Regions from separate parts of the Agrobacterium radiobacter genome, predicted to be linked through region 1. Evidence: riboswitches for the same ligand, from Rfam matches in the RefSeq annotation. Region 1 holds a riboswitch; the other holds the start of a gene.
What was found. Region 1 has a riboswitch for FMN ahead of ribB (3,4-dihydroxy-2-butanone-4-phosphate synthase). Riboswitches for the same ligand answer to the same signal wherever they lie in the genome.
Positions count from the first base shown of each region.

Region 2: linked by a shared signal. The riboswitch ahead of ribB (3,4-dihydroxy-2-butanone-4-phosphate synthase) and the one ahead of ribB (3,4-dihydroxy-2-butanone-4-phosphate synthase) in region 1 are both predicted to bind FMN.

Region 1 is NZ_JBEGHX010000003.1:388,179-391,579, reverse strand. It holds gene MRBLRC7O_RS25495 (sugar ABC transporter ATP-binding protein) at 1-377, shown strand, start outside; gene MRBLRC7O_RS25490 (SDR family oxidoreductase) at 392-1,180, shown strand; gene ribB (3,4-dihydroxy-2-butanone-4-phosphate synthase) at 1,271-1,912, opposite strand; FMN riboswitch at 2,033-2,183, opposite strand; partial or broken gene MRBLRC7O_RS25480 (IS6 family transposase) at 2,508-3,223, shown strand.
Region 2 is NZ_JBEGHX010000001.1:1,545,227-1,548,627, forward strand. It holds gene MRBLRC7O_RS07780 (adenosylcobinamide-GDP ribazoletransferase) at 1-679, shown strand, start outside; gene MRBLRC7O_RS07785 (DUF1289 domain-containing protein) at 699-890, shown strand; gene MRBLRC7O_RS07790 (TIGR02281 family clan AA aspartic protease) at 887-1,594, shown strand; FMN riboswitch at 1,754-1,904, shown strand; gene ribB (3,4-dihydroxy-2-butanone-4-phosphate synthase) at 2,025-2,666, shown strand; gene MRBLRC7O_RS07800 (ABC transporter permease) at 2,742-3,401, opposite strand, start outside.

The DNA of each region.
Region 1 (3,401 bases):
CGCGTATCAAGCGCGCCTTCACAAAAGAGGCCATCGCCAAATTCGGAGTGAAGGGCCGTAGTGAACAGCCGGCCTCGGATCTTTCCGGCGGCAACCAGCAGAAGGTGGTCATTGCCAAATGGCTTGCCCGCAATCCGCGCGTGGTGGTGCTTGATGAGCCGACCCGCGGCATCGATGTCGGTGCGCGGGCAGGTATTTACGATATCATTGTGGGTCTGGCGAAGAGCGGCGTGGCCGTCATCGTCGTCAGCTCCGATCTGGAAGAGGTGCTGGGCGTTTCGAACCGCATTCTCGTTCTGGCGCAGGGAAAACAGGCCGGCATCCTCAGCCGCGACGAAGCAAACGACGTCTCGGTCATGGAACTGGCAACCATCTGAAGAAGGAAACAGAGATGTCCACCATCACCCTCAACGCGCCGAAACTGTTTGATCTTTCTGGGCAGGTGGCGCTCGTCACCGGTGCCGGTTCCGGCATCGGCCAGCGGATCGCCATGGGCCTTGCCCAGTCCGGCGCCAATGTAGCGCTGCTCGACCGCCGCACCGATGATGGTCTGGCGCAGACGGCGGATTTCATCGCCAAGGCTGGACGCAAGTCGATCCAGATTGCTGCCGACGTCACCAGCAAGCAGGCGCTGACCGATGCGGTTGCGCGCACTGAAGCCGAGCTTGGTGCGCTCTCGCTCGCCGTCAATGCGGCCGGTATCGCCAATGCCAATCCGGCCGAGGAGATGGAGGAAAGCCAGTTCCAGACGATGATGGATATCAACCTGAAGGGCGTTTTCCTGTCCTGCCAGGCCGAAGCCAATGCCATGCTGAAGAACGGCCGCGGCGCGATCGTCAATATCGCTTCCATGTCCGGCGTCATTGTCAATCGCGGGCTGATGCAGTGCCATTACAACGCCTCGAAGGCGGGCGTCATCCATATGTCGAAATCCATGGCGATGGAGTGGGTGGGGCGCGGCATTCGCGTCAATACCATCTCGCCGGGTTACACGGCGACGCCGATGAACACGCGGCCGGAGATGGTGCACCAGACCAAGCTCTTTGAAGAGCAGACGCCGATGCAGCGCATGGCGGGCGTGGATGAAATGGTCGGCCCGGCGATCTTCTTGCTGTCAGATGCGGCGAGCTTCGTGACGGGCGTGGACCTGCTGGTGGATGGCGGTTTCTGCTGCTGGTAGGTTTTGGTCTCGGCGCTGGAGTTCTCTCACGGAATGAAAAACGCCCGGTTTGCACCGGGCGTTTTCGTATTCACAACAAGGAAGCGCAGATCAGGCGACCTGCTTCTGCACCACGTCCTCGACAACCTCGCCCTTGAGGTAAGAAACGAGATCCTTGATCGTCACGACGAGCAGGCCGTGGCGTTCGGCAAAGACTTCGAGCTGGGGCAGGCGGGCCATGGTGCCGTCGTCATTGGCGACTTCGCAGATGGTGCCGCAGGGGAATTTGCCCGCAAGACGGCAAAGATCGACGGCCGCTTCGGTATGACCGGTGCGGCCGAGAACGCCTTGCGGGTTGGCGCGCAGCGGGAAGATATGGCCGGGGCGGGCGAAGTCTTCGGGGCGTGAATCCTCCGATACCAGCGCGCGTACGGTCTTTGCCCGGTCGGCGGCGGAAATGCCTGTCGTGGTGCCCGGAATATAGTCCACCGAGACGGTGAACGCTGTCTTGAGGGATTCGGTATTGCGCGACACCATCAAGGGAATGTCGAGGGCATCCAGTCGCTCGCCCGGCATGGCGACGCAAATCAGCCCGCGCGCATGGTTCATCATGAAGGCGATCTGCTGCGGGGTAATGCTGTCGGAGGCGGCGATGACATCGCCTTCGTTTTCGCGGTCTTCGTCGTCAACGACAATCACCATCTGGCCACGGGAAATGGCTTCGATGGCGTCTTCAATTCTAGCAATGGTCATTTTCTTTCAAGCCTTTCAAGGGTTATGCCGTTTTGCGGCATTTTCGCGCTTCGAGAAGCGCCAAATATCCCTTGGGCGAACAATGCAATGCGAAGCCAGCTCACGCGCCAGCGTCCTATGCCTTGTCCTCTTCCATCCGGACTATACCGTCGGCTCCGGCCTCTCACCGGATCTGCTGACCTTCCGGCTTTGGAGACCGGAAGCGCTCGCGGGCTCCGGGAAAAATCCCGATACCGCCGGTGGGGAATTGCACCCCGCCCTGAGAACAAGGCCAACATAAATTATCAAATGGGAAGGAATCAAGGGGCAATGGCCCGTCGTTATCCCGAAAATCTCACCCTTTTTAGACGGCTCTGGGGCAAGCGTTTCGGCTTCTATAATTTTGGATTGCACGTGTCTGAGAGCTAGCCACTGGTTCCTCAGGATATTTCCAATGATGTAACCGGAGACTTGGCATCCGCGAGTCGTCTAAGGCCTTGATATTGGATGTAACTCGCGAGCTAGCTTGATGACAAAGGCAAGGCCGCCGGTTCGGATCCTTTCAAGGGCATCGTAACGTTAACCGGACATGGATCAAATTGTGGGATCTGGCTGCATGACCAGATTTAACCGTGATCCTCTTTATCGTCGCCACCGATTTACAGCGGAGGTGATTGCCCATGCAGTTTGGCTGTACTTCAGGTTTCCGCTCAGCCTGCGGATGGTCGAGGATCTGCTGGCAGCGCGGGGCGTCATCGTCTCTCATCAAACCGTGCGCCTCTGGGCTGAGAAATTCGGTAGACACTTTGCCAATGATATCCGGAGGCGATCTGCCGGAAGGCTCGGCGACAAATGGATCTTGATGAGGTTGTCACCACCATGGGTGGAAAGAAACACTGGCTTTGGCGGGCCGTTGAACAGGATGGCTTTGTTCTCGACGCGCTGGTGCAAAGTCGCCGCAATGCCAAGGCTGCGAAACGTTTGATGCGCAAGATCCTGAAAGGGCAAAGCGGTTCGCCGCGTGTGATGATCACCGACAAGCTGCGCTCCTACGGCGCGGCGAAGCGCGAGATCATGCCCGGCGTCGAGCATCGTCCACACAAGGGACTGAACAATCGGGCGGAGAACTCCCGTCAGCCCGTACGACGAAGGGAAAGGATCATGAAGCGCTTCAAGTCAGCGCGACAGCTTTAGTGTTTCGTGTCCATCCACGACCCGATCGCAAACCTCTTTCACATTCCCCGCCACGATATTCCATCCGCTCACCATCGCGAACTGCGAACAGCAGCCTTGGATACTTGGCGTGACGTCGCTCGCCTTCAAACTGCCTGATCCCGGAAAATCGCACTACCTTGCCCTTGGCACATTAAGTTTATGGTGCCGTGGCGCCAGATCGCCCGCATTCATGCCGCATGCTGTTTGGCCTGATGGCGGGCGGTATTTCCGTCACTGCAGCGCATATCGGTCACATCAGTCCCGGCAATCGAAGGCAGGCTATGTATGTCCTGAC
Region 2 (3,401 bases), on a different contig from region 1:
CCGCACTGCCCGCGCCTTTCCCGCCGCCGGTCTGCTGATCGCCCTGCCCGCCGCTTTCCTCGTTGTGGTTTTTGCGGCCTTCGACGCCTCTCCCCAGCTCACCGGCTGGCTTGTCATCGGCTTGACGGCGCTCGTGACAGGGGCGCTGCACGAAGACGGCCTGGCCGACATGGCCGACGGTTTCGGCAGCGGCAAGGACAAGGCGCGAATGCTTGAGATCATGAAGGACAGCCGCATCGGCAGCTATGGCGCCATCGCCATGATCCTGTCCTTTGCGCTTCGCGCCACCGCGCTCGCCTCGCTCATTGAGACGCTGCCGGCAAAAACCGCCGCCGCCGCCCTGATCGCTGTGCTTGTCATGAGCCGCGCCCTGATGGTTTGGCACTGGCAGTCCCTGCCCGCCGCCAAAACCTCCGGCATCGCCGCCAGCGCCGGTCAGCCGGGCACAAGCGAGCGCAACATCGCGCTTTTGATCGGGTTGCTGCTTTTCATACTATTTACGCTGCACGCCCTGCCGCTCCTGTCGATTGCCCTTGTGCTGGCGGCAGCCTTTCTGGCGGCCATGCTTTTCGGCAGGCTCTGCGACAGGAAGATCGGCGGCCATACCGGCGACACCATCGGCGCCTGCCAGCAGATCACGGAGATCGTGATTCTTGTCGCCCTTGCCCTTGCAGCATGACGGCCTGATATAAATCATCATGGAAACACCCTGCATCCACATCTGTCGCCTCGATGAAACCAGCAGCCTCTGCATCGGCTGTGGGCGAATGCTGGATGAAATTGGCGGCTGGGCAGGGTATAGCGACGAGAAGCGCCGCGAGATCATGCGGTTGCTGCCGCAAAGACTGGCAAACCTGCCCAAGACCGCCAAGGAGACGCATACCGCATGAACAGGCTGACCATCGTTCTCCTTCTGCTGGCCGTCGGCCTTGGCCTGCTGCTCATCAATCATGACGGTGGGCGAACGCTCGGCATCGATAATGATCAATTCGCCCATGTTCTCTATCTTCTGCCCATTGCCGCTCTCCTGTCCGCCGGCATATTGGCCGGAAGCCGCGGCAGTTTCGGCACCGTCATCCGCCAGCTCGCCGTCTGGCTTGTCATCATTCTCGGCCTCGTCTCGCTTTATCTCTATCGCTACGATCTGCAAACCTTCGGCGATCGACTGCTGGGCGGCCTCATACCCGGCCGCGCCGTAGTGGTCACCACATCGGGCGGTGAGCAGGAAATCGTGCTGCATAAATCGATGAGCGGCCATTTCGAGGCGAATGTCGGTCTCGAAGGCAAGACGATCCACATGCTGGTCGATACCGGCGCAAGCTCGGTGGTGCTCGCCAATGCAGATGCCGCCGCAATCGGCATCGACACCACAAACCTCCGCTATACCGTACCGGTCATGACTGCGAATGGCCGCACGGCGGCAGCTCCCGTCACCCTGTCGGAAATCAGCATTGGCCCGATCGTGCGGCGCAACATCCCGGCCCTCGTCGCCCAGGATGGCCAATTGGGCCAGAGCCTGCTCGGCATGAGCTTCCTGTCGACGCTCGGTTCGCTGCAGATGCAGACCGATGAACTGCGGCTGCGCGACCGGTAACCCCCTGCCCTTTGCGGTTCATTCTGCGGTTTTCCCGAGCCATTGGCCCCGGAAAGGAAATACCCCAATGCGACCGCAACGGGGATATTCTTTTCGCGCATAGGGGCCACGGACGGACCATTGCCCCTTGATTCCTTCCCATTTGATAATTTATGTTGGCCTTGTTCTCAGGGCGGGGTGCAATTCCCCACCGGCGGTATCGGGATTTTTCCCGGAGCCCGCGAGCGCTTCCGGTCTCCAAAGCCGGAAGGTCAGCAGATCCGGTGAGAGGCCGGAGCCGACGGTATAGTCCGGATGGAAGAGGACAAGGCATAGGACGCTGGCGCGTAAGCTGGCTTCGCATTGCATTGTTCGCCCAAGGGATATTTGGCGCTTCTTGAAGCGCGAAAATGCCGCAAAACGGCATAACCCTTGAAAGGCTTGAAAGAAAATGACCATTGCTAGAATTGAAGACGCCATCGAAGCCATTTCCCGTGGCGAGATGGTGATTGTCGTTGACGACGAAGACCGCGAAAACGAAGGCGATGTCATCGCCGCCTCCGACAGCATTACCCCGCAGCAGATCGCCTTCATGATGAACCATGCGCGCGGGCTGATCTGCGTCGCCATGCCGGGCGAGCGACTGGATGCCCTCGACATTCCCTTGATGGTGTCGCGCAATACCGAATCCCTCAAGACAGCGTTCACCGTCTCGGTGGACTATATTCCGGGCACCACGACAGGCATTTCCGCCGCCGACCGGGCAAAGACCGTGCGCGCGCTGGTATCGGAGGATTCACGCCCCGAAGACTTCGCCCGCCCCGGCCATATCTTCCCGCTGCGCGCCAACCCGCAAGGCGTTCTCGGCCGCACCGGTCATACCGAAGCGGCCGTCGATCTTTGCCGTCTTGCGGGCAAATTCCCCTGCGGCACCATCTGCGAAGTCGCCAATGACGACGGCACCATGGCCCGCCTGCCCCAGCTCGAAGTCTTTGCCGAACGCCACGGCCTGCTCGTCGTGACGATCAAGGATCTCGTTTCTTACCTCAAGGGCGAGGTTGTCGAGGAAGTGGTGCAGAAGCAGGTCGCCTGATCTGCGCTTCCTTGTTGTGAATACGAAAACGCCCGGTGCAAACCGGGCGTTAAATTTTAAAAAAAGCTTTTCCGGTCAGTTCCGCAACCGATACCCCGTCTTGAACATCCAGCTGACAACACCGAGGCAGAGCGCCAGAAACAGCGTGATCATCGCCAGACTGATGATCGGATTGACGTCGGCGATCTCATAGAAGCTCCAGCGGAAACCGCTGATGAGATAAAGCACCGGATTGAAGTGGCTGACCGTCTGCCAGAAGGGCGGCAGCATGTCGATGGAATAGAAGCTGCCGCCAAGGAAGGTCAAAGGCGGCACCACCAGCATGGGGATGAGGTTCAGCTGCTCGAAATTCGTCGCCCATATGCCGATGATGAAGCCGAACAGGCTGAAACTGACAGCCGTCAGCACGAAGAACAGCACCATCATGAACGGATGAGCGATGGTGATATCCACGAAGAAGGTGGCTGTTATCAGGATGATCGTCCCGATCATCAGGCCCTTGGTCGCCGCCGCCCCGACATAGCCGGCGACAATTTCCGTCATCGATACGGGCGCGGACAATATCTCATAGACCGTGCCGGTGAATTTCGGAAAATAAATGCCGAAGGAGCCGTTGCCGATACATTGCGTCAGCAGCGTCAGCATGATGAGGCCGGGCGTTATGAACGCGCCGTAGGAAACCCCGCCAACCTCCTGAATCCGCGAACCGATCGCGGTTCCGAAGACGATGAAATA